One region of the Cypionkella sp. PAMC25878 genome, then DNA from elsewhere that is predicted to be linked to it. Evidence: riboswitches for the same ligand, from Rfam matches in the RefSeq annotation. Region 1 holds a riboswitch; each other region holds the start of a gene.

What was found. A riboswitch is a leader RNA that binds a small molecule or an ion and turns the genes downstream of it on or off. The one in region 1 is predicted to bind cobalamin.
Positions count from the first base shown of each region.
Region 2: another riboswitch for cobalamin. It lies ahead of ACS5RD_RS09940 (DUF1636 family protein); the one in region 1 lies ahead of ACS5RD_RS23925 (aromatic ring-hydroxylating oxygenase subunit alpha).
Region 3: another riboswitch for cobalamin. It lies ahead of ACS5RD_RS10010 (CbtB domain-containing protein); the one in region 1 lies ahead of ACS5RD_RS23925 (aromatic ring-hydroxylating oxygenase subunit alpha).

Region 1 covers NZ_CM176871.1:4,779,984-4,789,876, forward strand. The annotation lists gene ACS5RD_RS23920 (FAD-binding oxidoreductase) at 1-812, opposite strand, end outside; gene ACS5RD_RS23925 (aromatic ring-hydroxylating oxygenase subunit alpha) at 816-2,054, opposite strand; cobalamin riboswitch at 2,125-2,324, opposite strand; tRNA gene ACS5RD_RS23930 (tRNA-Lys) at 2,497-2,572, opposite strand; gene dapF (diaminopimelate epimerase) at 2,660-3,517, shown strand; gene mtaB (tRNA (N(6)-L-threonylcarbamoyladenosine(37)-C(2))-methylthiotransferase MtaB) at 3,514-4,767, shown strand; gene ACS5RD_RS23945 (NAD(P)/FAD-dependent oxidoreductase) at 5,035-6,060, opposite strand; gene mnmC2 (tRNA (5-methylaminomethyl-2-thiouridine)(34)-methyltransferase MnmC2) at 6,101-6,766, shown strand; gene ACS5RD_RS23955 (DMT family transporter) at 6,763-7,632, shown strand; gene ACS5RD_RS23960 (DMT family transporter) at 7,629-8,516, shown strand; gene ACS5RD_RS23965 (hypothetical protein) at 8,665-9,135, shown strand; gene ACS5RD_RS23970 (lytic transglycosylase domain-containing protein) at 9,286-9,893, opposite strand, start outside.
Region 2 covers NZ_CM176871.1:2,055,039-2,064,931, forward strand. The annotation lists gene ACS5RD_RS09905 (histidine phosphatase family protein) at 1-137, shown strand, start outside; gene ACS5RD_RS09910 (propanediol utilization protein) at 134-955, shown strand; gene cbiB (adenosylcobinamide-phosphate synthase CbiB) at 952-1,893, shown strand; gene cobD (threonine-phosphate decarboxylase CobD) at 1,902-2,861, shown strand; gene bluB (5,6-dimethylbenzimidazole synthase) at 2,861-3,484, shown strand; gene ACS5RD_RS09930 (cobyric acid synthase) at 3,481-4,926, opposite strand; gene cobO (cob(I)yrinic acid a,c-diamide adenosyltransferase) at 5,202-5,861, opposite strand; cobalamin riboswitch at 5,901-6,101, shown strand; gene ACS5RD_RS09940 (DUF1636 family protein) at 6,186-6,551, shown strand; gene cobW (cobalamin biosynthesis protein CobW) at 6,544-7,578, shown strand; gene cobN (cobaltochelatase subunit CobN) at 7,582-9,893, shown strand, end outside.
Region 3 covers NZ_CM176871.1:2,067,719-2,076,041, forward strand. The annotation lists gene ACS5RD_RS09965 (precorrin-2 C(20)-methyltransferase) at 1-689, shown strand, start outside; gene cobJ (precorrin-3B C(17)-methyltransferase) at 686-1,417, shown strand; gene ACS5RD_RS09975 (cobalt-precorrin-6A reductase) at 1,396-2,136, opposite strand; gene cbiE (precorrin-6y C5,15-methyltransferase (decarboxylating) subunit CbiE) at 2,135-3,313, shown strand; gene ACS5RD_RS09985 (cobalamin biosynthesis protein) at 3,310-3,675, shown strand; gene cobM (precorrin-4 C(11)-methyltransferase) at 3,672-4,454, shown strand; gene ACS5RD_RS09995 (cobyrinic acid a,c-diamide synthase CobB) at 4,451-5,773, shown strand; gene cobA (uroporphyrinogen-III C-methyltransferase) at 5,770-6,492, shown strand; gene ACS5RD_RS10005 (DUF1636 family protein) at 6,489-6,797, shown strand; cobalamin riboswitch at 6,871-7,100, shown strand; gene ACS5RD_RS10010 (CbtB domain-containing protein) at 7,133-7,300, shown strand; gene ACS5RD_RS10015 (CbtA family protein) at 7,305-8,075, shown strand; gene cobF (precorrin-6A synthase (deacetylating)) at 8,155-8,323, shown strand, end outside.

The sequences.
Region 1 (9,893 bases):
ACATCATCCAGCACTGGCGCTTCAGCCTCGGTCGACACCGCCAGCCCAAAGCTTTCCTGATGATAGTGCGCCATGTCATAGCCAAGGCTCTGCAACATCTCGCGCACCGCCTGCATGAACGGCTCGGGGCCACAGCAGAACACCTCGCGATCCAGATAATCCGGGGCCATCAGGCCTAGCATGATCTGGCTCAAGCGCCCCCGGAACCCCGGCCATGCCCGGAACGGATCGCTTTCTTCCACGGTAAAGCGCAACTGCAACCCCGGCACGCGATTGGAAAACTGCTCCAACCGCTCGCGGAAAATGATCTCAGACGGGCGCTTGGCGGCATGGACGAACACAATGTCCGGCATCTGCCCCGAATCCCACGCCCATGTCGTCATCGACATCATCGGCGTGATGCCCGATCCTGCCGAGATCATCAGATATTTCTGCGCCGGATGGCGGTGAAAGCTGAAAATCCCCGCAGGCCCAAACGCCTTGATCTGCATCCCCGGCTTCAGATGATCCAGCATCCAGCGTGTGCCAATCGAGGTGCTCTGCGCCTTGACCGTGATCGAAATCGACAGGGGGCGCGAAGGCGAAGACGAGATCGTATAGGTCCGCTGCACGTTGCCCTTGGCCCCCTTCTTCGGGTCCACAGGCAGGTCCAACGTGATGAACTGCCCCGGCTGGTAATCAAACCAAGCCCCGTTCGGCGCGCGAAAGGTGAAACTGGCAGTGTCGTCATTCTCGGGCACCACCATGGCGCATTCCAGCATCTGGCTGTCATTCCACGGTGCTGCTTCCCAGTTCAGGCTTTTCTTTGCCATGATCTACTCCGCCGCCATCGCAGGTTTAGGGGCCGTCCGCGCGGTCATCGTGTTGCAATACCAATCAACAAACTGGATCACGCCTTCTTCCTGAATCGTCGAATACGGACCGGGCTCGTAGGCAGGCGAAAGAATACCCTTCTGGTTCTCCTCCACGACCTGACGATCCTCGTCATTGGTGTGCATCCACACATCGGTCAGGCGTTCCAGATCATAATCCACGCCCTCGACCGCATCCTTATGGACCAGCCAAGTCGTCGTCACCTGAGTCTCAGTGGCCGAGATCGGCAGCACCCGGAACGTGATCGCATGATCGCCCAGGAAGTGATTCCAGGTGTTCGGATAGTGGTAAAACAGCAAGCTGCCCGCATCATTGAACGGCATCGTGCCCAAGCGCTTGGCCACAGCCGCCTTGGTGTCCATCGTGTAGCTTTCGGCGTTGTTCAACAACGGCACCCGCGCCAAGCGCCACTGCATCGCTTTGTCGTGGGTAAAGCGCGACGGCAACCCTGCAGCCTCACACCGCGTCCAATGCGCGAGGATCTCATCGCTCGCCTCATTCGGCCCATTCATCGCCCCGATTTTCGGATTGTCCGAGAACGTCCGGCACAAAGACGGATGCGCGCCGCCACAATGATAGCACTCGCGATTGTTCTCAATCACCAGCTTCCAGTTGCCGTTCTCCACAATCGTCGAAGAAAACGCCACCTTGGTATCCTTCAACCCCGACGGGGCCAGATAGGTCATCGCCGTCTTCGCCAGTTCCGCAATCGGCGGCGGCACTTGGGCCAAGCAGATAAACACCATCCCGCCCAGATCGACGCAATGCACCTTCTTCAGACCATGCGCGCTGGGGTCAAACCCCTCCTGCATGTCGCGCGCATATTGCAGCTTGCCGTCGAGATCATAGGTCCACTGGTGATACGGACAGACCAGCTTCGGCCCCGAACCCGTCTCCTTGGCGCACAACCTTTGCCCGCGATGCCGACACACGTTATGAAACGCCCGGATCATCCCGTCATTGCCGCGCGTCAACACCACCGGATAAGCACCAACCTGCAGGGTCAGAAACGCCCCGGCCTTCGGCATCGCAGCAGCAGGCGCCGCAAACAGCCACTCACGGTAAAAGATCTGCGCGAGATCGGCGTTATACACGCCCTCATCGCAATAAAGCGCATGGCTCAGCGCATAATCCTTGCGGCGCGCGCCCAATTCAGCGTGGATTTCGGCGGGGTTCAACATCTGGCACCTCGTAGGTCCACGCCTCCCGCGGGGACAGTTGCATTGGCGGACCGGAGCATTCCGGCCGGGCTGGTCGTCTCAGTGCAAGGCTGGTTTCCGGGCTGCAAAACCGGGCCAAACCGCCCCCGTGTGACACCTTCCCAGAGTATAAACCCCAGTGGCCTCCTGTCACACGTTAAGTTTCATCACCGTTGCGGGGGCAGCGCCGGCACTGCACCGGCTTCCCAATTCTCCATGTTTGCGAATGGCACCTTGCCGCTTCAATAAACACGGCTTCCTGAGTCGCGATAGATCATTTGCGACCAATGCCGATACGCCAAAGACGCCGCCGCTTTTCCCTGCAAATCAAAGCCCACGCGCCCGATTCGCAAGCGCTCAAAACATCACCAAAACCCGGAAATGACAAAGGCCCAACCGTTTCCGGTCGGGCCTTTAGTTGTGGTGGTGAGCCGGACGGGACTCGAACCTGTGACCCGCTGATTAAAAGTCAGCTGCTCTACCAACTGAGCTACCGGCCCACAACTGTGGCGCTGATTAGGGTGCGGGCCGGATAGGGTCAAGAGACAAAACGCGCGCCTCTGGCAAAAAGCTGCGCTGCGGCGTATATGCAGGCGATGGAAAACGCCGCAAACGCCCCGAAAACCCCAAGCGCCATTGCCTTTATGAAGATGCATGGCGCCGGAAATGATTTTGTCATCATCGACTCGCGGGGCCGCGAGGCTATTGTCACGGCCAAACTGGCGCAAGCCTTGGGCGACCGCCACCGCGGCACCGGCTTTGACCAACTGGCCGAGATTCGCGATTCGCAAACCGCCGATTTCGCGTTGGATTTCTGGAACAGCGATGGCAGCCGCGCTGGCGCGTGTGGCAACGCCACCCGCTGCGTGTCCGATTACATGATGCAGGAACTCGGCCGCGACACGCTGACCCTGACCACTGAGCGCGGCCAACTCCACGCCCTCCGCCTGCCCAATGGCCGCATCTCGGTCAACATGGGGCAACCGCAACTGGATTGGTCCGAAATCCCGCTGTCCCACGCAGTTGATACCCTGCACCTCCCTCTCCCTGGCAACCCGGCCGCCATCGGCATGGGCAACCCGCATTGCGTGTTCTTTGTCGCCGATGCCGAGGCGGTCAACCTGACCATCGAAGGCCCGGGCACCGAGCATCACAACCTGTTCCCCCAGCGCACCAATGTCGAATTTGCCAGCGTCATCGCCCCCGACCATCTGCGGATGCGGGTGTGGGAACGTGGCGCAGGCGTCACCCTCGCCTGCGGTTCCGGCACCTGCGCCACCGTAGTTGCCGCCCATCTGCGCGGCCTGACAGGGCGCTCTGTGACGGTCGAGGCTGACGGCGGCACCCTGCACGTCGATTGGCGCGAGGATGGCGTCTGGCTGACCGGCCCCACCACGCATATCTTCAACGGCACCCTTACCCCCGCGTTTCTGGCCGCACTATGAACGCCCCAATCTTCGCCACCCTCGGCTGCCGCCTGAACGCCTATGAGACCGAGGCGATGAAAGAACTCGCCGCCGCCGCAGGCGTGGAAGGTGCGGTAGTGGTCAACACCTGCGCCGTCACCGCCGAAGCCGTCCGCAAGGCCAAACAAGAAATCCGCAAACTCGCCCGCGAAAACCCCGGCGCACAGATCATCGTCACCGGATGCGCCGCACAAACCGAGCCCGAAACCTTCGCCGCCATGGCCGAAGTCACCAAGGTGATCGGCAACACCGAGAAAATGCAGGCCGCCACTTGGGCCAACTTGAAAGCCCCCGACCTGATCGGCATCACCGAAAAGGTCCAAGTCGACGACATCATGTCGGTCAAGGAAACAGCAGGCCACCTAATCGACGGCTTCGGCCGCCACCGCGCCTATGTGCAGGTGCAAAACGGCTGCGACCACCGCTGCACCTTCTGCATCATCCCCTACGGGCGCGGCAATTCCCGGTCCGTCCCCGCCGGGGTCGTCATCGAACAGATCAAACGCCTCGTGGGCAATGGCTTCAACGAGGTCGTACTTACCGGTGTTGATCTCACCTCATGGGGCGCAGACCTCCCCGCCACCCCACGCTTGGGCGATCTGGTGATGCGTATCCTGCGCCTTGTGCCCGACCTGCCCCGCCTGCGGATCTCGTCCATCGACTCCATCGAGGCCGACGATGCCCTGATGGGGGCCATCGCCACCGAGCCCCGCCTGATGCCCCACCTGCACCTGTCGCTGCAAGCAGGCGATGACATGATCCTGAAACGCATGAAACGCCGCCACCTGCGCGACGACGCCGTCCGCTTCTGCGAAGATGCCAAAAAACTCCGCCCCGACATGATCTTCGGTGCTGACATCATCGCAGGCTTCCCCACTGAGTCCGAGGCCATGTTCGAAAACAGCCTGAAACTGGTGACAGACTGCAACCTCACCTTCCTGCACGTCTTCCCGTTCAGCCCCCGCAAAGGCACCCCCGCCGCCCGGATGCCGCAACTGCAAGGCCCTGAGATCAAATCCCGCGCCGCCCGCCTGCGCGCCGCAGGCGATCTGGCCCTATCCCGCCACCTGACCGCCCAGCTTGGCCAGTCCCACCGCATCCTGCTCGAAGGCCCCCGCATGGGCCGCACCGAGCAATTCACCGAAGTCAGCTTCGAGAAAGACCACCCCGAAGGCCAAATCCTCACCGCCACCATCCGTGGGGTGACGGGGGAGCGTTTGTTGGCCTAAGCGCACGGTGGGTTGAAAACCCACCCTACGCCCTTCCTGACAGCTTGCATTGCTTTACGTAGGTCGATGCCTCCGGCGGGGATATTTGAGCACAGAGGATGACCAAGAGCGGAGCCTCTCATGATTTCACATTGGCCTAAGTACTCCCGCCGGAGGCTTCCCCAACCGCCGCAAACGCAGCGCAAAAAGGTAAACGCAAGGTAAACAACCCCCATATAACCCTTTGATTTCATATAAACATACCCTCTGTCCACGTGTGGACACCCTTCAAACCCGAAACCCGTCCGGAATCATATCTCGCCCCTCCAACACCAAATCCACCATTACCTCGGCCACTTTCGGCGCCATCCCGAAGCCAATCTTAAACCCCCCATTGGCCACAAAATGCCCCGCCCGCCCCGGCCAAGCCCCCAGCAACGGGGCGCGAGACTTGGCCCGAGGCCGCACCCCGGCCCATCTCTCCACCACCTCCGCTCCCGCCAGCACCGGCAAAGCCGCCACCGCCCGCGCGTGCAACGCCTCCACCTGATGATCCAGGCCCAAATCCGTCCAGACCGTCTCAGACGTAGACCCCACTGCCACCGTCCCGTCGACATGCGGCACCACATGCAGCCCATCCACAAACAGTTGCGGCACCCCCTCGCCCGGATAGCGCAGCGAAATCGCCTGCCCCTTCACCCCACCGCCAACCACCCGCCCCAAATCCAAACCCAGCGCCTCCAGCCCCGCCACCCCCGTCGCCCAAACCACCGGCCCCACCTCCTCGGCCTCACCCACGACAACCTCGCCCCCCGCAGCCACAATCGCCGCCACCAAAGCCGCACAGCCCATCCGAGGATGCAGCCGCGCGCTCAAGTTATCCTCCACCAGCCACCCCGACGGGCTCCACGGTTCCCACGCGGCCCCGGTCGCAGTCACAACCCGCCAAACCGCCTCGCCCCGCCACAGCCCTTCCGCTGACACACCCCGCGCCCGCGCCAATTCCACTGCAGCCGAATCCGCCAAAGGCTGCAACCGCCCAACCCTTCCATAGCCCGACACCAACCCCGACGCCGCTTCCACCCCGGCCCACCAGCCCGCAGCCATCAGCAAACTGTCCAACTGAAACGCCTTCTTCACATTCCAGCTTTCCGGCACATGCGGGCTCAACGCCCCAACCACCCCGCCCGAAGACCCCGCCCCCACCGCAACCGCCTCAATCACCCGCACCTTCGCGCCCCGACGCGTAGCTTCCCATGCCACCGACAGGCCAAAGATTCCCGCCCCCCGCACCGTCAGATCAACCCTTGCCATTCTGTCCCGCCTTGCCCATGGTCCGCCCGACCAAGGGCATATGACAATGACCACCTCCTCACAATCGGCCCTAAGCTGGCAAGACGGCGTGATCCCTGTCTCGACCCGCTTCGATGACCCGTATTTCTCCAAAAACGATGGCCTGTCCGAAACTCGCCACGTCTTTCTGAGCGGCAACGACCTGCCCGCACGCCTAATCCCCGGCTTTCACGTAGCCGAACTCGGCTTTGGCACCGGGCTGAACCTGCTGGCCCTGTCGCTGATCACCGAAACCCCCACCCGCTTCACCAGCTTTGAGGCCTTTCCGCTGCCCGCCGCCGACATTGCCCGCGCGCTGGACCACTTCCCGCAAGCCCGCGCCGTGGCTGACCCATTTCTGGCGGCATGGAGCCAAGGCCAAACCAAATTCCAGCTCGGCCCCATCGCCGTCGAAATCATACTGGGTGACGCCCGCGACACCCTCACGGCATGGCCCCACAAAGCCGACGCATGGTTCCTCGACGGCTTTTCCCCCGCGAAAAACCCCGAACTCTGGTCGCCCGACATCCTGACCGAAGTCGCCCGCCACACCGCACCCAATGGCAGCTTCGCCACCTACACCGCCGCTGGCCATGTCCGCCGCGCGTTGCAAGACGCGGGCTTTGAAGTCACCCGCCGCCCCGGCCATGGCCGTAAAAAACACATGTCCGCAGGAACCCTTGCATGAACAACCGCAAAGGCATCCTGTTGATGATCGCCGCCATCGCGGCCTTCGCGGTGCAAGACGCTTTATCCCGCCTGCTCGCTGGCAACTACAACACGCTGATGGTGGTGATGATCCGCTATTGGGTGTTTGCAGCTTTCGTGATCACCCTTGCGCTGCGCCGCCCCGAGGGCATCCGCGTCGCGCTGCGCTCTCGCCGCCCCATAGCCCAAGCCCTGCGCGCCACCCTGCTGGTGGTGGAAATCTGCGTCATGGTCTATGCCTATACCCTGATCGGCCTGATCAACGCCCATGCGGTATTCGCCGTCTGCCCGCTGATCGTCGTCGCGCTCTCCGGCCCGATCTTGGGCGAACGCCTCACCTGGCAACGCTGGGCCACCGTCGGCGTTGGCCTGATCGGCGTGCTGATCATCCTGCGCCCCGGCCAAGGCGTGTTCAGCTGGGCCGCCCTGCTGCCGCTGATCACCGCGCTGTTCTTCGCCGCCTACAGCGTGCTGACCCGCCTCACCGCGCGAGACGAGGCGTTTTTCCCCAGCTTTTTCTGGCCCGCCTTTTTGGGGGCCATCATGATGACCGTCCTCGGCCTGCCGCAATGGCAACCGATCCAACCGCAAGACTGGCCGATCTTCGCCACCTATGCCACCATCTCAATTCTGTCGAACTGGCTGTTGCAAAAAACCTATGAGGTGGCCGAGGCCTCTGCCGTCCAGCCCTTCGCCTATCTGCATTTCGTGTTCATCGCGATCTTGGGGCTGACCTTCTTTGACGAGGAACTTGCGCTTCCCGTTATCCTCGGTGCCGCCCTGATCATCGCCGCAGGCATCTATTCGCTGTGGCAAACCCGCGCTGCCCCCAAGGTATCCCCATGAAAACCGAACAAAACCTGAAACTCGGCATCTGGCTGATGGTCGCCAGCACCGTGGTGTTCGCGCTGCAAGACGGCATCTCGCGGCACTTGGGCAGCAATTATAATGTCTACATGGTCGTGATGATCCGGTTCTGGGTGTTCGCCGCTTTCGTGATCACCCTCGCCGCCCGCAGTCCCGGCGGCATCCGCGCCGCCACCCGCACCCGCTTTGCCCCCCAGCAAATCACCCGCGGCGTAATCTTGGTGGCCGAGGTCTGCGCCATGGTCTTCGCCTTCATCAATCTGGGTCTGATCCAAAGCCACGCCGTATTCGCCTGCTATCCCCTGCTGGTAGCCGCCTTGTCCGGCCCGGTGTTGGGCGAGAAAGTCGGCTGGCGGCGCTGGACCGCCATCGCCATCGGCTTTGTCGGCGTGCTGATCATCCTAGAGCCCGGCTTTGCCGTGTTCTCGCCTTGGGCGCTGATCCCGTTCATCAGCGCCTTCATGTTCGCGGTCTACGGCCTGCTCACCCGCTTTGTCGCCCGCAAAGACCCGGCCTCGGTGTCGTTTTTCTGGACAGGCGTGGTCGGTGCCGCCGCGATGACCCCGATTGGCCTGTGGTATTGGCAACCGATGCTGCCCAGCGATTGGCTCTGGATGAGCGCTCTGTGCTGCACCGCGATCATCGGCCACTGGCTGCTGATCAAAGCCTATGCCGTGGCCGAGGCCTCCGCGGTGCAACCCTTCGCCTATCTGCAACTGATGTTCATCGCCCTGCTCGGCGTGTTCCTGTTCGGCGAAACCCTCCGCCCCAACGTCGCCATAGGAGCCTGCGTCGTCGTCGCCGCCGGCCTGTTCACCCTCTGGCGCCAACGCGTGAAACACCAAGAACCGCCGCAGATTTGAAATGCGCAACACAGGGCCGCGCCCTTGATTCCGGGCAAAGGGGGGCGAGGGTTAACGTCTGGCTTGGACCAAATGCAAAGATGTGCTGGAATGGCGGCTGAGCGGACTAAGCCGATGAAATCGGCGTTGATCAGGACAGGTGCGATGAATGGAAAATATACTTAGACATGGAAAAATACTCACAATACTCATGTTTTCGTTTCCCCTGTCTGGCTGTGATTATGGTGTTTATTGGGAAGATGATACTTACATTTCCGCTTGGTTATACACGGGTCAAAATGTCATGGTTTACCGAAAGCTTAGTGATGGCGCTTCAATAGCGCGTATTGCACCTGAAGTTGTGGCTGTTGCCTCTAATACTAGATACCTTACAGCACGGGTTCGCCCGATTGGTACGACCGTTGATGTGTACTACTATCTGGTGAAATCCTTGGACAAGGATTTTCTCAATGGCGATCAAATAGCAACAGGGCCACTAAACGAAATGGAATTTAAATCAAAGAGAGCAGCCCTGAATTTACCAGAACCGATAGATTTTTTGCAATGCGCAATCACGGTTAAGTCGGCTCGACAACATGCTAAAAGCTGCCCGCTCACAAAATGCCCCCACGGCCTGTAAGTGCTGCCAAGCGATGAATGTATCAAAGTATCACTCCCACCACCCCAACAATATGGCCCCATCCCATACCAAAATGGCCGCTTTCTAGGTCATTACCCTTTCGTAAATCAGCCAATGAACAGAGCGTTCTCCAGCACTTAAGACTCCTCCTCACCGCCCCGTCAATTCCGCAGAAATCCGCACCGGCCCCGCCACGCCTTTCAGTTTGGCGCGGTAGATCACCACCCCTTCCGCCACCCGCATCACATAGGTGCGGGTTTCCGAGAACGGGATCATCTCAACCCAATCCACCACATCGACGCTATCCTTGCGCGGGTCGCCAAACTGCTCGATCCACTTACCCGGCCGCCCCGGCCCGGCGTTATAGCCCGACGCGATCAGCGCCACAGAAGGCCCAAATTTCTCAATCATATGGCTCAGATAGATCGACCCCATCCGCACATTGAACGGTGGATCGGAAATCAACCGCCCCGCGCTGGAAGTCTCGCCCAACCCCTTCGCCACATGCTCGGCGGTCGCTGGCATTACCTGCATCAACCCACGCGCCCCGGCTTTACTCTGCGCCGCAGGGTCAAATTCACTCTCCCGCCGCGAAATCGACAAGGCCAAAGCCCGGCTGACCGCCAGCCCATCCGGCACCATCGCAGGCACCGGATAATAAGCGCGCGGCAAGATCACCCCGCGCTCCGCCGCGTGCTTGGCCACCAGCAAAGCAATATACGGCTCATTCATCCGCAGCGCCAAATCTGCCAACTGCT
Region 2 (9,893 bases), 2.1 Mb from region 1:
GCGCGGCTTTGGGGCTGGCTTTAGGAGTGCCTGAATTAGGGTTGGCGTTTCAAATCGCGCCACTGTCGCTGACCACGCTTGTGGCGCTTCCGGGCGGGGTGTTTTCGGTGGCGGGCGTCAATCGGATGCGGCGATGAGGCAGGATACCCTCCGCGTCGCGGGGCATTTTGGCGAGTTGTTGCAAGGGCGGATCGGGCGCGATGGCCCGGTGGCGCTGGTGACCTTGCCGTGCCCGGTGCTGGGGGTGACGGCAAGCCTTGCAGCTGGGCAGGGGTTTGCGATCACCGAGGCCAGCGCTGCGATCATCCCCGAAGAACGGGCTGTCAAACTGCTGTGTTTGTTAGGTCTTTCAATCTCTGGCAGGCTCGGTTTCGCGGCGGAGATGCCCCCCGGCGGTGGCGCAGGTGTCTCGACGGCTGCCTTGGTGGCACTTGCGGGTTTGGCGGGTTGGCAGGGAGAGCCGATGGCTCTGGCGCGGGCCTGTATTGCGGTGGAAGGGGCGTCGGACCCATTGATGCTGCCGCTGCCGTCGCAGACACTTTGGGCATCACGTCATGGGGAAATTCTTGCCACGCTGCCGCTGCCGCCCGAAATGGAGGTCATCGGCGGATTTTTCGGCCCGCCGCGCCGCACCGATCCCCGGGACATGGATTTTCCCGATATTGCGGATCTGATCCCGCAATGGCAGGACGGCTGCGCTGCCCGCGATCTACCACGCATCGCAGCTCTGGCCAGCCTGTCGGCAAGCCGCACCTTGGCACATCGCGGGGCGCAAAGTGATCCTATCGCGTCGCTTGCAGTAGACCTTGGGGCCTTGGGCTATGTCATCGCTCATACTGGGGCGGCGCGGGGGCTGATCTTCGCGCCCGGTGAGGTTCCGCAGCACGCCAGCGTCGCTTTGCAGGCTGCGGGCTTGCGCGGTATCCTCCAGTTTCGAGCCGGAGGGGGCAGATGAGTTTTGCCGCGATGATGCTTGTGGCGATGGTGTTGGACAGCGCAATCGGCTGGCCTGCACGGCTTTACGCGGTGATCGGCCATCCGGTGACGTGGATCGGCGCGTTGATCCGCTGGCTGGACCTTGCGCTGAACCACGATGCTGCCCCTGATCTATCGCGTCGGATAGCTGGGGTCGCGACGGCGCTGGTGGTGATTGGCGGCACAGGCGGGCTGGCGTGGGCATTGCAATCTGCATTGCCTGTGGGCTGGCTGGGCATCCTGATCGGCGGCGTTTTGGCTTGGCCACTGCTGGCGCTGCGCGCGATGTACGCCCATGTTGCGGCGGTGGTTTCGCCGTTGCAAAACAACGATCTGGTGCAGGCGCGCGTTGCGGTGTCGATGATCGTCGGGCGCAACGCTGCGGTGCTGGACGAGGCGGGCGTGGCGCGGGCGGCGATGGAAAGTCTGGCCGAAAACACCTCGGACGGCATCGTTGCGCCGCTGTTTTGGGGAGCCATATTCGGTTTGCCGGGGATTGCTGCCTATAAGGCGATCAATACGCTCGATTCGATGATCGGCCACCGCACGCCCCGGTTTGAGGCGTTTGGTTGGGCCTCGGCGCGGATCGACGATCTGGTCAATCTGATCCCAGCGCGGCTGACGGGGGCGGTATTTGCGTTGGTCTCCACCGCCCCGCGCCAAGCCGCGAAAGTGATGTGGCGTGATGCTGGCCTGCACCGCTCGCCCAACGCGGGCTGGCCTGAAGCCGCGATGGCTGCAGGTCTTGCTGTGCGGCTGTCGGGGCCGCGGGTTTATGCCGATCGTATCGCTGACGAGCCTTGGGTCAATGCGGGTGCCGCCGACCCAACCCCTGCCGATCTGCAACGAGGCCTTGCGCTTTATGTCCGGGCGATGTTTGTGCTGGGCGCAGCGCTGCTCGGTTTAGCGCTGGTCTGAGGGGGCAGATGCGCGATCACGGGGGAAATATTGACGGGGCCATCGCCTGCTTTGGCGGCACCGATTGGATTGATCTGTCCACCGGCATCAACCGCGTGGCCTATCCGATCCCGGTTTTGCAGCCTGAGGATTGGACGATGCTGCCCACGCAAACCGCCAAGCAAGCCCTGCTGAACGTGGCCGCCAAAACCTACCGCTGCACCGCCCCGATGCTGGCGGTGGCAGGCGCGCAAGCCGCGATTCAGATGATCCCGCGGCTTGCGAAGCCGGGAAAGGCCCGCGTGCTGGGGCCGACCTATAACGAACATGCCGCCGCTTTGCGCGCCGCTGGCTGGAGGGTTGAACAGGTCAGTCAGTTCGGCCAGTTGGCGGGGGCTGACCTCGCGGTGGTGGTGAACCCCAACAACCCCGATGGCCGTTCCTACCCGCCCGCCGACCTGCTGGCTTTGGCGGGGCAGGTCGGGCGGTTGGTGGTGGATGAAAGCTTCGCCGATGCGCAACCGGAGGTGTCTTTGCTGCCGCAAGCCGGGCAGTCGGGTCTGCTGGTGCTGCGCTCTTTCGGCAAGTTCTACGGGCTCGCTGGGGTGCGGTTGGGCTTCGTGATTGGCTGCGCTGAGGATATTGCGGCGCTGCATGAAATGTGCGGGCCGTGGCCTGTGAACGGTGCGGCGCTGCGGATCGGGGCTGCGGCCTTGGCAGACAAGGCTTGGGCCGAGGCGACGGTGCAGCGCTTGCGGTCTGAAGTTGTACAGGCCGATGCTTTGGCATTGGCGGCAGGCTGGCAACTGATCGGCGGTTGCGAATTGTTCCGTAGCTATGAGACACCGGATGCAGAAACCGCACAAATCCGGCTGGCAAAACAGCAAATTTGGAGCCGTATCTTTCCCTATTCGAACCGATGGCTGCGGATCGGCCTTCCTGGCTCATCCGCCGAATGGGCGCGGCTGACTCGCGCGTTGGAGGCCTGATGCAGTTCACCGCAGACGAATCCGCCACCCTGTTGCGCATCCTGCAATGGCGTCGTGACGTGCGGCATTTCCGCCCCGATCCGGTGGATGAGGCGGTGCTGGAGCGGCTGCGCGCTACGATGGATTGTGCGCCCTCGGTCGGCAACGCGCGGCCGTGGCGGGTGATCCGCGTCGATGATCTCGCCCTGCGCGCTGCCGTGCGCGCCAATTTCAGCCGCTGCAACGCCGAGGCCGCCAAGCTTTACACTGGCGAAAAGCATGCGGAATATCTGGCGCTAAAGCTGGCGGGGCTCGAGATGGCCCCGGTGCAACTGGCGGTGTTCAATGTGATGCACCCCGAGGCCGGGCATGGTCTTGGCCGCCAAACCCTGCCCGAAACCCTGCGCCAATCGACGGCGATGGCGATCCATACGTTGTGGCTTGCGGCGCGGGCCGAGAATTTGGGCCTCGGCATGGTCTCAATTTTGGAACCGCATGACATCGAGGCGTTGCTGGGCGTGCCTGAGGATTGGGAATTTGCCGCCTATCTTTGCCTCGGCCATCCCGAATTTATGGACGATACCCCGCTGCTGCACCGCACGGGCTGGCAAGAAAACACCCAGACCGAATGGCCGCGCCGCTAGCGCGCCAAGGCCAGCAAGGCATTGACATCGACATGGGTTTCTAGATGCGCAGCCAGCGCGTCCAGCACCGCATCCACCCCCGCCGCGTAGGTTAACCTTGAGGCCTGCGCACCGATCTGGCGGAGGAATCCTGCGCGAAACGCATCATTGGCGAACATGCCATGCAGATAACTGCCCATCACGCAGCCATCCGCTGAAACTGCCCCCTCGGGCTGTCCATCCACATAGGCGAACGGGCGGGCGCGATCCGGGCCTTCTGTGCGACCAATGTGAATCTCATAGCCCTGCATCGGTAGTCCTGTGGCTGCGTGAACGGCCTCGGTCCGCGTCAGCCGCTTGTCCGGCGTCATCACGGTTTCCACCGCCAAAGCTGCAAGCCCCAGCGTCTCACCCGCCAACCCTTCAATGCCCTCAGGATCGCGCACGATCTGGCCCAGCATCTGATAGCCGCCACAAATCCCCAAGACGCGACCGCCCCGCCGCAGATGCGCAGCCAAATCCACATCCCAACCCTGCGCACGCAGATAGGCCAGATCGCCCCGCGTCGACTTGGAGCCCGGAATGATCACCAGATCGGTATCGCCCGCAATCACCTCGCCCGCCCGCACCATCTGCAAGCTGACGCCGGGTTCCTGCGCCAGTGGGTCGAGATCATCGAAATTGGCAATCCGCGAAAGTGTCAGCGCCGCGATGTTATAGCCGCCCGCCCCGCCGCCTTTTGGCAGGTCTAAAGCATCCTCGGCAGGTAGTTTCGCCGCATCCGTGAAGAACGGCACCACGCCAAAGCCGCGCCAGCCGGTGCGGCTTTCGATCAGGTTGTAGCCGTCGTCAAACAACCGTGGATCGCCGCGAAACTTGTTGATCAGGAAGCCTGCGATCATCGCATTGTCCGCAGGGTCCAGCACCGCCTGCGTGCCGATAATCTGCGCGATCACCCCGCCGCGATCTATATCTCCGGTCAGGATTACTGGGCAATCCGCCGCCCGCGCAAAGCCCATATTGGCGATATCGCCGTGGCGCAGATTAACCTCCGCCGGGCTGCCCGCACCTTCCACGATCACCAGATCATATTGCGCCTTCAACCGGTTGAAGCTGTCCAACACCGGCATCATCAACGAAGGCTTCAGCGCCGCATAGTCCCGCGCTTTCACTGTTGCGATGCGCTTGCCCTGCACCACAACTTGGCTTCCCGTCTCGGACTCGGGCTTCAGCAACACCGGGTTCATGTCGGTGTGCGGCTCCAGCCCGCAAGCCAGAGCCTGCAAGGCTTGTGCGCGGCCAATCTCACCGCCGTCCGCCGTCACTGCCGCGTTGTTCGACATATTCTGCGGCTTGAAGGGTGCGACCGAAAGCCCGCGCAACTTTGCTGCACGGCACAGGCCTGCGACCAGCAGCGACTTGCCGACGTTCGAACCCGCGCCTTGGATCATGAGGGCGGTCATTTTGGGACGTCCAGCCGCGCTTTTGCACAACCTACGGAAGCCTCCGGCGGGGATATTTTTGCCAAGATGAAAGCCAAAGGCGGGCGCAACACCTCGGGCCGATAGATCGGGGGAGGTGTTGCGCTTTCACCTTGGGCGACCATCGGGGTCCCCCCCTGTGCCGCATGACCTGTCTGACACACGATAGTTAACACTTCGTTGCTTTCATCTTGGCTCAAATATCCCGGGGGTTTGGGGGCTGACCCCCAATCTGTCAGTTCAGCAGGCGCAACACATCAAAACTCCACCCCCGGCTGCGCCTTGATGCCGGATCGGAACGGATGCTTGATCAACGTCATCTCTGTCACCAGATCGGCGGCCTCAATCAATTCGGGTTTCGCGTTGCGCCCGGTCATCACCACATGCGTCAAGGGCGGTTTTTCAGCGGCAAGAAATGCCAGCACCTCGACGATATCGAGGTAATCATAGCGCAAGGCGATGTTGATCTCATCCAGCAGCACAAGACGGTTGCTGGGATCGCGGATCAACTCTTTCGCCTTCTCCCATCCCTTAGCCGCCATCGCGATATCGCGAGCGCGGTCCTGAGTTTCCCAAGTGAAGCCTTCGCCCATGGCGTGGAACTCGCACAGATCGGCGAAATGCGTCTCGATGATCCGCCGCTCGCCGGTATCCCAGGCGCCCTTGATGAACTGCACCACCGCACAGGGCATCTCATGCGCAATGCAGCGCAGAATCATCCCGAATCCGCTGGAGGATTTACCCTTGCCCGCCCCGGTATGCACGATCAGCAGGCCTTTATCCCCGGCCTTGCCCGCCATGATCTTATCCCGCGCGGCCTTCTTCTTGGCCATCTTGCGTGCGTGGCGGGCGTTTTCGTCACCCGAAGTGTCGGTATCGGGGGTCGCTTCAATCACGGGCAGCTCTGGGTCGGCCATCAGGTGTTTTCCGTTGCTTGACAAGGGAGGCGGTTGTGCCGCAGGTGGGCATGCGCTGGTTCCTGTTTATGACAGGCGAAGAGGGAATGCGAAAGGGGGCGACCCCGAAAGCTGCCGCCCCCGCGACCGTGACCGGAGAGGTTGCCCGAGGCCACTGGAGCAATCCGGGAAGGCGGGCCACCGTGGGGGGCAACCTCTGTATCCGCAAGCCGGGAGACCTGCCAGCGCGCGACTGAACGGGCGAACGGGGTGTTTCGCAACCAGCAGGCAAGGCCCCTTGGCCGTGCCTTTCTGGCCATCCCATCGCTCAATTTGGATAGGCCGATGACCGTAACGCTGCATGTCTGCACCACCTGTAAGGCCGGAGAGGTCGTAGAAGACGGTGAAGCGCTGCCGGGGGCGCGGCTGCATGCGGCCTTGTTGGCGGGCGACATTCCCGAGGGTCTGCGCATCGTCGGCGTCCCCTGTCTGTCCGCCTGCAATTCTGGTGCAGCGGTGGCGCTTTCAGCCCCCGGACGCTGGTCCTATGTCTATGGCCGTCTAACCGAGGCCGATGCACCTGATATTCTTCTCGGTGCCGCCGCCTATCTCGCCGCCCCCGATGGTATCGTGCCGTGGCGTGCGCGCCCGGTAATTTTCCGCAAGCAAAGCCTTGCCCGTATTCCCCCTTTGGAGCTTCCCGATGTCTGATCTTGCAAAAATCCCCGTTACTGTGATCACCGGCTTTCTGGGCGCGGGCAAAACCACGCTGATCCGCCATTTGATGCAGAACCCGCAGGGCAAGCGCTTGGCGATCTTGGTCAATGAGTTCGGCACCGTTGGCGTCGATGGCGACATTCTGAAATCCTGCGCCGATGCGAACTGCCCGGTGGAGAACATCGTCGAGCTGGCCAATGGCTGCATCTGCTGCACCGTCGCCGATGATTTCATCCCGACGATCGAGGCTTTGATGGCGCTGCCCGTGCGCCCCGATCACATCATCATTGAGACCTCGGGGCTGGCGCTGCCGAAACCGTTGTTGAAGGCTTTCGACTGGCCCGCGATCCGCTCTAAAATCACCGTTGATGGCGTGATCGCCTTGGCCGATGCCGAGGCGGTCGCCGCTGGCCGTTTCGCGCCTAATGTAGAGGCGGTGGATGCGCAACGCGCCGCTGATCCCTCCCTTGATCACGAAACCCCGCTGTCCGAGGTGTTTGAGGATCAAATCGCCTGCGCCGACATTATCCTGATGTCAAAGGCCGATCTGGCGGGGGAAGCTGGCCTTGCCGCTGCCCGCGCCGTAATCATGGCGGAATCTCCGCGCTCGATCCCGATCTTGTCGATGTCCGAAGGCATCATTGACCCCGCTTTGATCCTTGGCCTGAACGCAAAGGCCGAGGATGATCTCGCCGCGCGTCCCTCGCATCACGATGGTCATGATGATCACGAGCATGACGATTTCGACACCGTGGTGATTGATCTGCCCGAGATCAGTGATGTTGATGCGCTGGTGGCCGCGATCCAGCGCCTTGCGACCGAGCAACACATCCTACGCGTCAAAGGCTATGTCGCTGTCACCGGCAAGCCGATGCGCCTGCTGGTTCAGGCGGTGGGCGCGCGGGTGCGGCATCAGTTTGACCGCCCGTGGGGGGGCAGTCCGCGCCAAGGTCAGCTCGTGGTGATCGCCGAGCATCACCACGTTGATCTGGCCGCGATCCGCAGCGTGCTGGGGGCCTGAACCATGCATGTCGTCTTCCGCGAAAGCCATGGGCTGGAGGATACACAAACCCCGTTCGATCTGGGTCAGACCCCGGCCGAACTGGTGGTTTTGTCGTTTTCCGACAGTGACCTAGGGGCTTTCGCGGCGGGCTGGCATCGTGCGGCACAAAGCGGAGCGGGTACCAAGCTGCCCACTCTGCGCCTCGCCAATTTGGTCGCCCTACAGCACCCAATGTCGGTCGATACCTACGTCCAGCAAACCCTGCCGGGCGTCAAAGGCATCCTCGTCCGGCTGATTGGCGGCGAGAATTACTGGCCCTACGGGTTGATGCAGTTGCAAGACCTCGCCCGTCGTCAGGGCATCGCCTTGGCCGTCCTGCCCGCCGATGGCCGTGAGGATAAGACGCTCGACGCCCATTCCACCCTGCCCATCAGCACCCTGCGCCGCCTCTCGGCCCTGTGCGATGCCGGAGGCGCGGTCGCCGCCCAAGCCGCTTTGGCACAGCTTGCCCTTGCCGCTGGCCTCTACGCAGGCCCAGTGATGGGTGACAAAACCGTCCCCGATTGCGGCTGGTATGACCCCGATCTTGGCGTGATCCCTCAGCCCGCTGCTACAGGCCATGCCATCGCCATCACCTTCTACCGCAGCTACGTCACCGCCGCCGACACCGACCCCGTCGATGCCCTGATCCGCGCCTTCCGTGTGCGTGGCTTTGTAGCCTACGGCCTGTTCGCCCCTTCGCTGAAAGCCACCGGAGCCGACGCTTTCCTGCGCGCCGCCCTAGCCCATCTGAACCCCGCCGCCATCGTCAACGCCACCGCCTTCTCCGCCCGTGGCAGTGACGGCACCACCCCCCTAGACGCAACTGGCTGCCCCGTCTTCCAAGTCGCCCTCTCCACCGCCCGCAAGCGCGACTGGAGCGCTTCCGAGCGTGGCCTCTCCCCCGCCGACCTCGCCATGCACGTTGTCCTGCCCGAAGTCGATGGCCGCATCTTTGTGGGCGTGGTCAGCTTCAAATCGCCGGGAAAACGCGACCCCGATCTGCAATTCTCGCGCTTCGCCCACCGCGCCGATCCTATGCGCATCAATGCCGTGGTGGACCGCATCCTCGGCTGGCAACACCTTGCCACCACGCCTGCGCCGCAGCGCAAACTGGCAGTGATCCTGTCCACCTATCCCGGCCGTCCCGACCAGATTGCCCATGCCGTTGGCCTTGATGCCCTCGCCAGCACCGAGGCCCTGACCACGGCCCTAGCCGCCGCAGGCTACGCAGTTCAGCCCGCCGAAAACCTCGCCCAAGCCCTGACCACCGAAACCCTGACATGGCCGCTCGACGCCTACAAAACCGCCCTCACCAGCCTGCCAGAACCCCTCCAAGCCGCTCTCGGCGCGGCATGGGGCGCACCTGAATCCGACCCCGCCGCCCACAACGGCCACTTCCACTTCGCCGCCACCCTTGCAGGCCAAGCCCTGATCGCCCTGCAACCCGAACGCGGCACCGTGACCAGCCGCGAAACCGACTACCACGACCTATCCCGCACCCCGCGTCACGCCTATGTCGCCTTTTACCTCTGGCTGCGCGCGCAAAACCTACACGCCCTGATCCACATCGGCGCACATGGCACGCTGGAATGGCTGCCGGGGAAATCGGTGGCCCTGTCCACCGAGTGCTGGCCCGAAGCCCTGACCGGACCGCTGCCCGTGGTCTATCCGTTCATCGTCAACGACCCCGGCGAGGCCGCGGCAGCCAAGCGCCGTATCGGGGCTGTCACGTTAGGCCATGTCCCACCGCCTTTGGCGCAAAGTGCCACCCCCGAGAACCTGCTGCGCCTTGAACGCCTGCTCGACGAATACTCCACCGCCGACGGCCTAGACCCGTCCCGCCGCAACCGCCTGATCGCTACCATTCGGGATGAGGCACAAGCCTCGGGGGTTGAGGCTGACCTTGGCCTGGACCAAACCGCCAGTCCCGCCGAGGCGATCACGCGTATTGATCGGTTCGTATGCGATATCAAAGAAAGCCAGTTCGGCGACGGCCTGCATGTCTATGGCCAAGCCCCCGGGGAAACCGAGGGTCTGCTGACCGCGCTTGCAGGCAAGCGCGTCAACGCTGGGCCCGCGGGCAGCCCATGGCGGGGCCGCAGCGATGTGCTGCCTACAGGCCGCAACCTTTATTCTGTGGACCCCCGCGCTGTGCCTTCGCGCGCCGCCCATGCCCAAGGCGTCAAGCTGGCCGAAGAACTGCTGCGCCGCCATCTGCAAGACAAGGGTGACTGGCCGAAGGGGCTGGTGATCGACCTTTGGGGATCGGCCACCATGCGCACAGCCGGGGA
Region 3 (8,323 bases), 2.1 Mb from region 1:
TATCGGTGAAATCTGACCGATTGATCCGGGCGGCAGCGCATGTCGCCTATTTCCGCAAGGCGGGGCGGGCAGGCCAAGCGCGGCAGATCGTGCAGGGGATGCTGGCATCGGGTGTTGTCGAATATGCGATGGAATACCCTGTCACCACGGAAATGCCGTTCGACAGCCCGGAGTATAACGATGCTTTGGCGCAGTTTTATGATGATTGGGCCAACTGTTTGGCACAGGTCGCGACGACCGCCGATGTGATCGTGCTCTGCGAAGGCGATCCGTTCTTCTACGGCTCTTTCATGCACCTGCACACCCGCTTGCAAGGCCGCGCCGAGGTCGAGGTGATCCCTGGCATCACGGGTATGACAGGCTGCTGGAACGCCGTTGGCACCCCCTTTACTTGGGGCGATGATGTGTTGTCGGTGTTGATGGCGACGCTGCCCGAGGCCGATCTGATCACCCATATGCAGCGCTCTGACGCGATGGTGATTATGAAAACTGGCCGCAATCTGCCGAAAGTGCGCGCCGCGTTGGAGCACGCCGGGCGGCTGAACGATGCATGGCTGGTTGAACGCGGCACCATGCCGACCCAACGCATCGCCCGGCTGTCCGAAGTCGATGTCACCGATTGCCCGTATTTCGCCATCGTGCTGGTCCACGGCCAAGGCCGCCGCCCGGAAATTGGCGGTGTCGAATGAGCGGTTGGCTGGCAGTCGCGGGCCTTGGCCCCGGCGCGGAAAACATGGTGACGCCAGAGGTCCGCGCCGCTTTGGCCGAGGCCACCGATGTGATCGGTTATTTCCCCTATGTCGCCCGTATCGCCCCGCGCCCCGGCCTGAACTTGCATGGCTCGGACAACCGGGTTGAAATTGACCGCGCCGATCATGCCCTGCGCCTTGCGTCCGAGGGGGCAAAGGTGGTGATCGTCTCCTCCGGCGATCCCGGCGTCTTCGCAATGGCCTCGGCTTTGTTTGAAGCGTTGGAAAATCGACCCGACCTGCACCATTTGGATATCCGCATCCTCCCCGGCATCACCGCCATGCTTGCCGCCGCCGCCCATGCCGGCGCGCCCTTGGGTCACGATTTCTGCGCGATCAACCTTTCCGATAACCTCAAACCATGGCCCCTCGTCGAACATCGCGTCCGCCTCGCGGCCCAAGCCGATTTCGCGATGGGCTTCTACAACCCGCGCTCCGCCAGCCGTCCGCACCAATTCGCTCGCGCCTTAGAAATCCTGCGCGAGGAATGTGGCCCCGACCGCCTGATCACCTTCGCTCGCGCAGTGTCCACCCCGGAAGAACGCATCCAGACCGTCACCCTCGCCGAAGCCACGCCCGAAATGGCCGATATGCGCACGGTTGTGATCGTCGGAAATTCCGCCACCCGCCGGGTTGGCCGCTTCGTTTACACACCGCGTTCCGCATGAGACAGCCAAGCCATCACCTCGGCCACCGAGCCCACCATGCGCCGCGCGGGCAGGGCCGGGCGGTCGATCAGGATCACCGGAAGGCCCAAAGCGCGGGCGGCGATCAGCTTAGCCTCTGCCCCCGCGCCACCTGCATTCTTGGCAACGATATGGCTGATATTATGCTGCATCAGCAGCGCCTTATCGCCCTCTACCTCAAACGGCCCGCGCGCCAGAACCACGGTGCAGTCGGGCAAGGGCGGCGTATCGGGCGCATCGACCAGCCGCAGCAGATAGTGGTGCGGCTTGGCGGCGAAGCCAGCCAAATTCTGCTTGCCGATCGCCAAGAAAACCCGCGCCGGGGCGTCTGGCAGGGCTGCAACAGCCGCCTCCATGCTACCCACATGAGTCCAACGGTCGCCTACCCCCGCCACCCAAGGCTTGCGCTCCAGCCCCAGCAATGGCACTCCAGCCTGCGCACAAGCCTCCATCGCGTTGCGGCTTATCTGCGCGGCAAAGGGGTGCGTGGCGTCGATCACGGCGCCAATCCGTTCAGCGCGCAGATAGTCCACCAGCCCCGCCACGCCGCCAAAGCCGCCGACCCGCATCGGCAGGGGCTGCGCCACCGGGCTATCGGTGCGCCCGGCGTAAGAGAACACCGCATCCTGCCCCGCAGCAGCCATGGCCCGCGCCAACAGGCTGGCCTCGGTGGTGCCGCCCAGCAGAAGGATGCGAGTCATGGGTAAGCCTTGGGTTGCGATCATCGGTCTGGGTGAGGATGGCTTGGCGGGCCTATCGGATGCAAGCCGTGAAGCTTTGGCGCGGGCTGAAATCATCTTCGGTGGCCCGCGTCATTTGGCCTTAGTGGCGGCAGGCGATAAGGGCCGTGCTTGGCCGATCCCGTTTTCGGTGGCCCCCGTTCTGGCCCACAAGGGGCAAAACGTGGCCGTGCTCGCCTCGGGTGATCCGTTCTGGTTCGGCGCGGGCAGCAGCCTGACCGCCCAGCTTTCCCGCGACGAATGGCAAGCCTTCCCTGCGCCCTCGACCTTCCAGCTTGCCGCTGCGCAAATCGGCTGGCAGATGGAGGAAATCACCTGCCACGGCCTGCACGCCGCTCCCTTTGCCCGCCTGCGCCCCGCGCTGACCAAAGGCGCGCGGGCGATCTGCCTGCTGCGCGACGGCGACGCGCCGCAAGCCCTTTCGGCATGGCTGATCGAACAAGGCTTTGACGCCAAGCTGAGCATTCTGGAATCCCTCGGCGGCCCCAATCAGCGCATCCGCCAGACCACCGCCGCCGCTATTGCGCTGACCGACATCACTGCCCCGGTCGCCGTCGCCATCGAGATCACTGCAGGCAAGGGTCTATCGCGTGCCTTTGGCCTCGACGACGCCCTGTTCGCCCATGACGGCCAGATCACCAAACGCCCGGTGCGCGCGCTGACGCTCTCTGCCCTCGCGCCCCGCGCAGGTGAATTGCTGTGGGACATTGGCGCAGGCTCCGGCTCGATCTCGGTCGAATGGTGCTTGGCGGGGGGGCGCGCGCTGTCGTTTGAACTCCGTGCCGACCGCGCCATCAACATCCGCACCAATGCCGCCAGTTTCGGAATAGACCACCGGCTGGCCTGCATCGAAGGCCCGGCAGCCGAAACCCTCTCCGGGCATCCGCTGCCTGATGCCGTCTTTGTCGGCGGCGGTGGCAATGCGGCGCTTTACGATCAACTTTGGCACATCCTGCCCGCAGGCGCCCGCATTGTCGCCAATGGCGTCACCTTGGAAACCGAAAGCCTGCTGGCACAGCAACACGCTCAACGCGGCGGCACGCTTCTGCGCATTGACCTAGCCACGGCCGCCCCTTTAGGCCGGATGCGTGGCTGGGATGCCACCCGCCCGGTCGTGCAGTGGAGCGTCACAAGATGATCGTTGCAGGCATAGGCTTTCGCAAAGGTGCCAGGATCGACAGCCTGCGCGATGCTCTGCGCGCTGCAGGGGGCGAAAAGGCGCAGGCTCTCGCCACCGCCGAGGACAAAGCTGACTCCCCTGTCATCCAAGCCCTTGCCGCTGAAATGGCCCTGCCCCTGCACGCAGTTCCCTTGGAAAGCCTGCAAAACCAAGCCACCCTCACCCAATCCGCCCGCGTCCAAGCCCACTACGGCACTGGCAGCCTTGCCGAAGCCGCAGCGCTTGCCGACGCTGGCCCCGGCGCACGGCTTTTAGGCCCCCGCGTCACATCCCAAGACGGCAAGGCCACCGCAGCCCTTGCCGAAAGGAGCCCCATATGACCATCCATTTCATCGGCGCAGGCCCAGGTGCGCCCGATCTGATCACCCTGCGTGGCCGTGATCTGATCGCCTCCAGCCCAGTCTGCCTTTATGCCGGATCGCTGGTGCCGCAAGCGCTGCTGGCGCATTGTCCGCCCGGTGCCAAGATCATCAACACCGCCCCCTTGTCGCTGGATGAGATCATAGCCGAACTCGCCGCCGCCCATGCCGCAGGCCAAGATGTCGCCCGCCTGCATTCAGGCGATCTGTCGGTCTGGTCGGCGATGGGCGAACAACTCCGCCGCCTGCGCGCCCTGAATATCCCCTATGACGTGACCCCCGGTGTGCCCTCCTTCGCCGCCGCCGCCGCAGCTTTAGCCACCGAATTGACCCTGCCGGGCCTGACCCAATCGGTGGTTCTGACCCGCACCTCTGGCCGCGCCACCGCGATGCCAGACCGCGAGAATCTGCCCGCCTTCGCCGCCACCGGGGCCACCCTCGCCATCCATCTGTCCGTGCATGTGCTTGAAAAGGTTGTCGCAGATCTGACGCCGCACTACGGACCCGATTGCCCCGTCGCCGTGGTCTGGCGCGCAACTTGGCCGGATGAGCGTATCGTCCGCGCGACACTTGCCACTCTGCAAACCGCCATTGGCGCGGAAATGGAGCGCACGGCGCTGATCCTTGTCGGCCCCGCTTTGGCCGCCGAAAGCTTCGAGGAAAGCCGCCTCTACGCCGGGGATTACGACCGCCGCTTCCGCTCCGTCGGCACCGAACCCCGCTTCCCGGACGCCAAATGAATCCCCCCGGCCTCCTGATTTCCGCCCCCGCCTCGGGCACCGGCAAGACCACGCTGATGCTGGGTCTGCTCGCCGCCTTTCGGGCGCAGGGGCTTAACGTACAGCCGTTCAAATCCGGCCCCGACTACATCGACCCCGCCTTTCACGCCGCAGCCTCGGGCCGCGCTTCGGTCAATCTGGACAGTTGGGCGATGACCCCGACGCGGATCGCAGGGCTGGCTTCGGTAGCGGCAGACGCCGATCTGATCCTCGCCGAAGGCTCGATGGGCCTGTTCGATGGCGTTGCCAAACCGGGGGAATTCGGCTCTGGGGCTAGCGCCGATATCGCGGTGATGATGGGGTGGCCGGTGGTGCTGGTGCTGGATGTCTCGGGCCAAGCGCAATCCGCCGCTGCCGTCGCCATCGGTTTCGCCAAAATGCGCCCCGAGATGCCCTTCGCCGGGGTCGTCTTAAACCGCGTCGCCTCACCGCGCCACGAAGCCCTGGTCCGCGCAGGGATGGAGGCGGCGGGTATCCCGGTGCTGGGCGCGCTGCCGCGTCGCGCCTCAATCGCACTGCCCGAGCGGCATTTGGGCCTCGTGCAGGCCGAAGAACAGCCGCATCTGCAAGCCCTGTTGGCCGAAGCTGGGGCGTTCATTGCCGAACACCTCAACCTCGACACCCTGCGCGCCGCCGCCCGTGGCCATCTGCCGCCCGCGCAACCGCTGAAAATCATCCCGCCCGCCAACCGCATCGCCTTGGCTCGCGATGCCGCGTTTTCTTTCGTCTATCCGCATCTTCTGGCCGGATGGCGCGCGGCGGGGGCCACGATCCTGCCATTCTCGCCGTTGGCTGACGAAGCACCTGATCCCAGTGCTGAAACCTGCTGGCTGCCCGGCGGCTACCCCGAACTTCATGCCGGAAAACTCGCTGCCAACGCGTATTTCCGCCAATCCCTGCAAACCTTCGCCCAGACCAAACCGGTGCATGGTGAGTGCGGCGGCTATATGGCGATGGGTGCGGGCCTGATCGACGCGCAAGGTGAGCGCCATAAAATGACCGGGCTTCTGGGGCTAGAGACCAGCTTTGCTAAACGCCGGATGCATCTGGGCTACCGCCTAGCCCAAACACACGCACCACTGGCTGGCCATCCGGCCAATACCCGCCTGCGCGGCCATGAGTTTCACTATGCCACCATCCTTGCCCAGCCCGATGCGGCCCTTGCGCATGTCACCGATGCGACCGATACCATGGTGCCTGAAACCGGCTCGCTCCGCATCCAATCGGGTGGCGGGCAATCCTCGGGCACCTTCTTTCATTTGATCGCAGAGGCGACATGACTGGCTTTGTTTCCTTCGTATCCTCCGGTCCCGGCGACCCGGATCTGCTGACGGTCAAGGCCGTGCAGCGCTTGGCCGCCGCCGAAGTCGTGCTGTTTGACGATCTGTCTTCCGGCCCGATCCTTGGCCATGCCGCGCAAGCCGATCTGATCGCGGTCGGCAAAAGGGCAGGGCGACCCTCGCCGAAACAAGATCACGTCAGCCGCCTGCTGGTCGATCACGCTTTGGCAGGCCAGCGCGTCGTGCGGCTGAAATCCGGCGATTGCGGTATGTTTGGGCGTTTGGAGGAGGAAATCGTCGCGCTGCAAGCTGCTGGCATTGCTTACGAAATCATCCCCGGTGTCACCTCTGCCTCTGCCGCCGCGGCCGCCGCTGGCATCCCGTTGACCCGCCGCCTCACCGCGCGGCGCGTGCAGTTCATCACCGGGGCGGATGTGACCGGAAGCTTGCCGGAAAGCACCAATATGGCCGCCCTCGCCGACCCGATGGCAACCACCGTTGTCTATATGGGCCGCCGCACCTTCGCCGATCTGGCGAGCCGCTTGATCGCCCATGGTCTGCCCGCTGACACGCCCGCGCTGCTGGCTGAAGCCGTCTCAACCCCCGATCAACAAATCACCCGCCACACCATCGCCAGCCTCGCCGCGCATCTGCAAACCGCGCAAAGCCCGCATCCAGCGCTGATCTTCTACGGCCCCTTGGCCGAGTTCCCGGCATGAGGCTTTACGTCTGCACCCTATGCCAGTTGGGCCGTGAGGGCTTTGCGAACACCTTGCGCGCAGCCCTGCCCACCGACGTCGAAGTGCTTGAAATCGAATGTATGTCCGGCTGCACCCGCGATCAGACCATCGCCTTTCGGGCGGATGGTAAAACCGCCTATCTGTTTGGCGACATCACAGCCGCTGATCTGCTCGAGCTTGAAAATTTCGCCCGCCTCTATGCCGCCTCGCCAGACGGCAATTTCGCCGATGCCCGTGTATTGGGAAATCTGCGCACGAAGGCCATCGCGCGCATTCCCGGCTAGGCCATTCGCATCAAAGTGTCGGCGTTGCGCCTTCAAAAGCCGTATTTCCGCTTGACCCAAACCGGGGCTTAGGCGACTGATGAAGGGGCATGGTGTTCTAAAAACGCAAAGCGTCTGAACTGAAACGAGAATGAGGAATGGGTGGACCAATCGGCACCCCAAGCCTCAGCCGCCCCCGCGACTGTATGCGGTGAGCGGCCTTCCGAAATGCCACTGGCTGACGGCTGAAAAGCCTCAAGCTGGGAAGGCGGAAGGTCGCTAAGACCCGCGAGCCAGGAGACCGGCCGTGCAAAGAAACGCTAAACACCGTCGGGTGTGACGGTATGGAGAGTAAAATGACCACGAAGACCCTCGCTTCCAGCAAAGCCACCGCACTGATGTCAGTGCTTTTTGTTGCTATGATTGGCGCCTCGACCGTGTTTCTGACCGGTTTTGCTCATTCGCAAACCCTACATGACGCAGCACATGATGTGCGTCACGCTTCTGGCTTCCCCTGCCACTGAACGCATGATCCAACGTATGGTGACCAGCGCGGTGTTCGCTGGTTTTGCAGCAGGCCTGCTTGCGGCCCTGCTGCATTTCGCATTCGTGCAGAAGCTGATCCTTCTGGGCGAAGACTATGAAACCGGCGCATTGGTGCATTTCAACGGTGTGGCAGCACCTGCGGAAGACCAGGATCATGCCGCCCCCGAAGCGCCAGCGGCAGATGCAACGGCTCCGGCTACGCCCGAAGCTGTCGAGGCTGACGGCCATGAGCACAAGCACGAGGCCGCTGAGGAAGGCGGCGCATTCGCGCGCAATGCTTCGACCAGTCTGTTCTACGGCCTTGAGTTTGTCGGCTATGCCCTTGTTCTGGTCGCAGGTTATGGCCTTGCAGAAGTGTTCGGCAAACGTGTGACCCTGCGCGAAGGCCTGCTCTGGGGTATCGCGGGCTACGCCGCCTTCCAACTGGCCCCGGCGATGGGGCTGGAGCCTGAACTCCCCGGCACCATGGCCGCCGATCTTACCGCGCGTCAGATCTGGTGGATTGGCACCGCGATCTGCACCGCTGCCGCTTTGGGCCTGCTGGGCTACGGCAAGGGCGTGGCTTCGGTGATCGGCGCGGTCGCTCTGCTGGCTGTCCCGCATGTGATCGGCGCGCCCGAATTGGACAGCTATTCCGGCGTTGCACCGCCCGAACTGGCCTCAACCTTCGCGGCACGCTCGCTGGGGGTGGGTCTGATCGTCTGGTCGGCTTTGGGCGCGCTGTCGGGTTGGCTCTGGTCGCGCCCGCAGTAAGGTTGACTAAAATCAACGCGCGCCAATCCTTGCGGTTGGCGCGCGTTTTGCTGCAAATAGCGCAGTTTTAGGAGGCGCCATGTTTGATCTCACCCTCACCCTCATCGGGATCGGCACGGGCAATCCCGACCATCTGACCCTGCAAGCCATCAAGGCGATCAACGCTGCTGATCTGATCCTGATCCCCCGCAAGGGCGAGGGGAAAGCCGATCTGGCCGAATTGCGCCTCGCGATCTGCCGCGATGTGC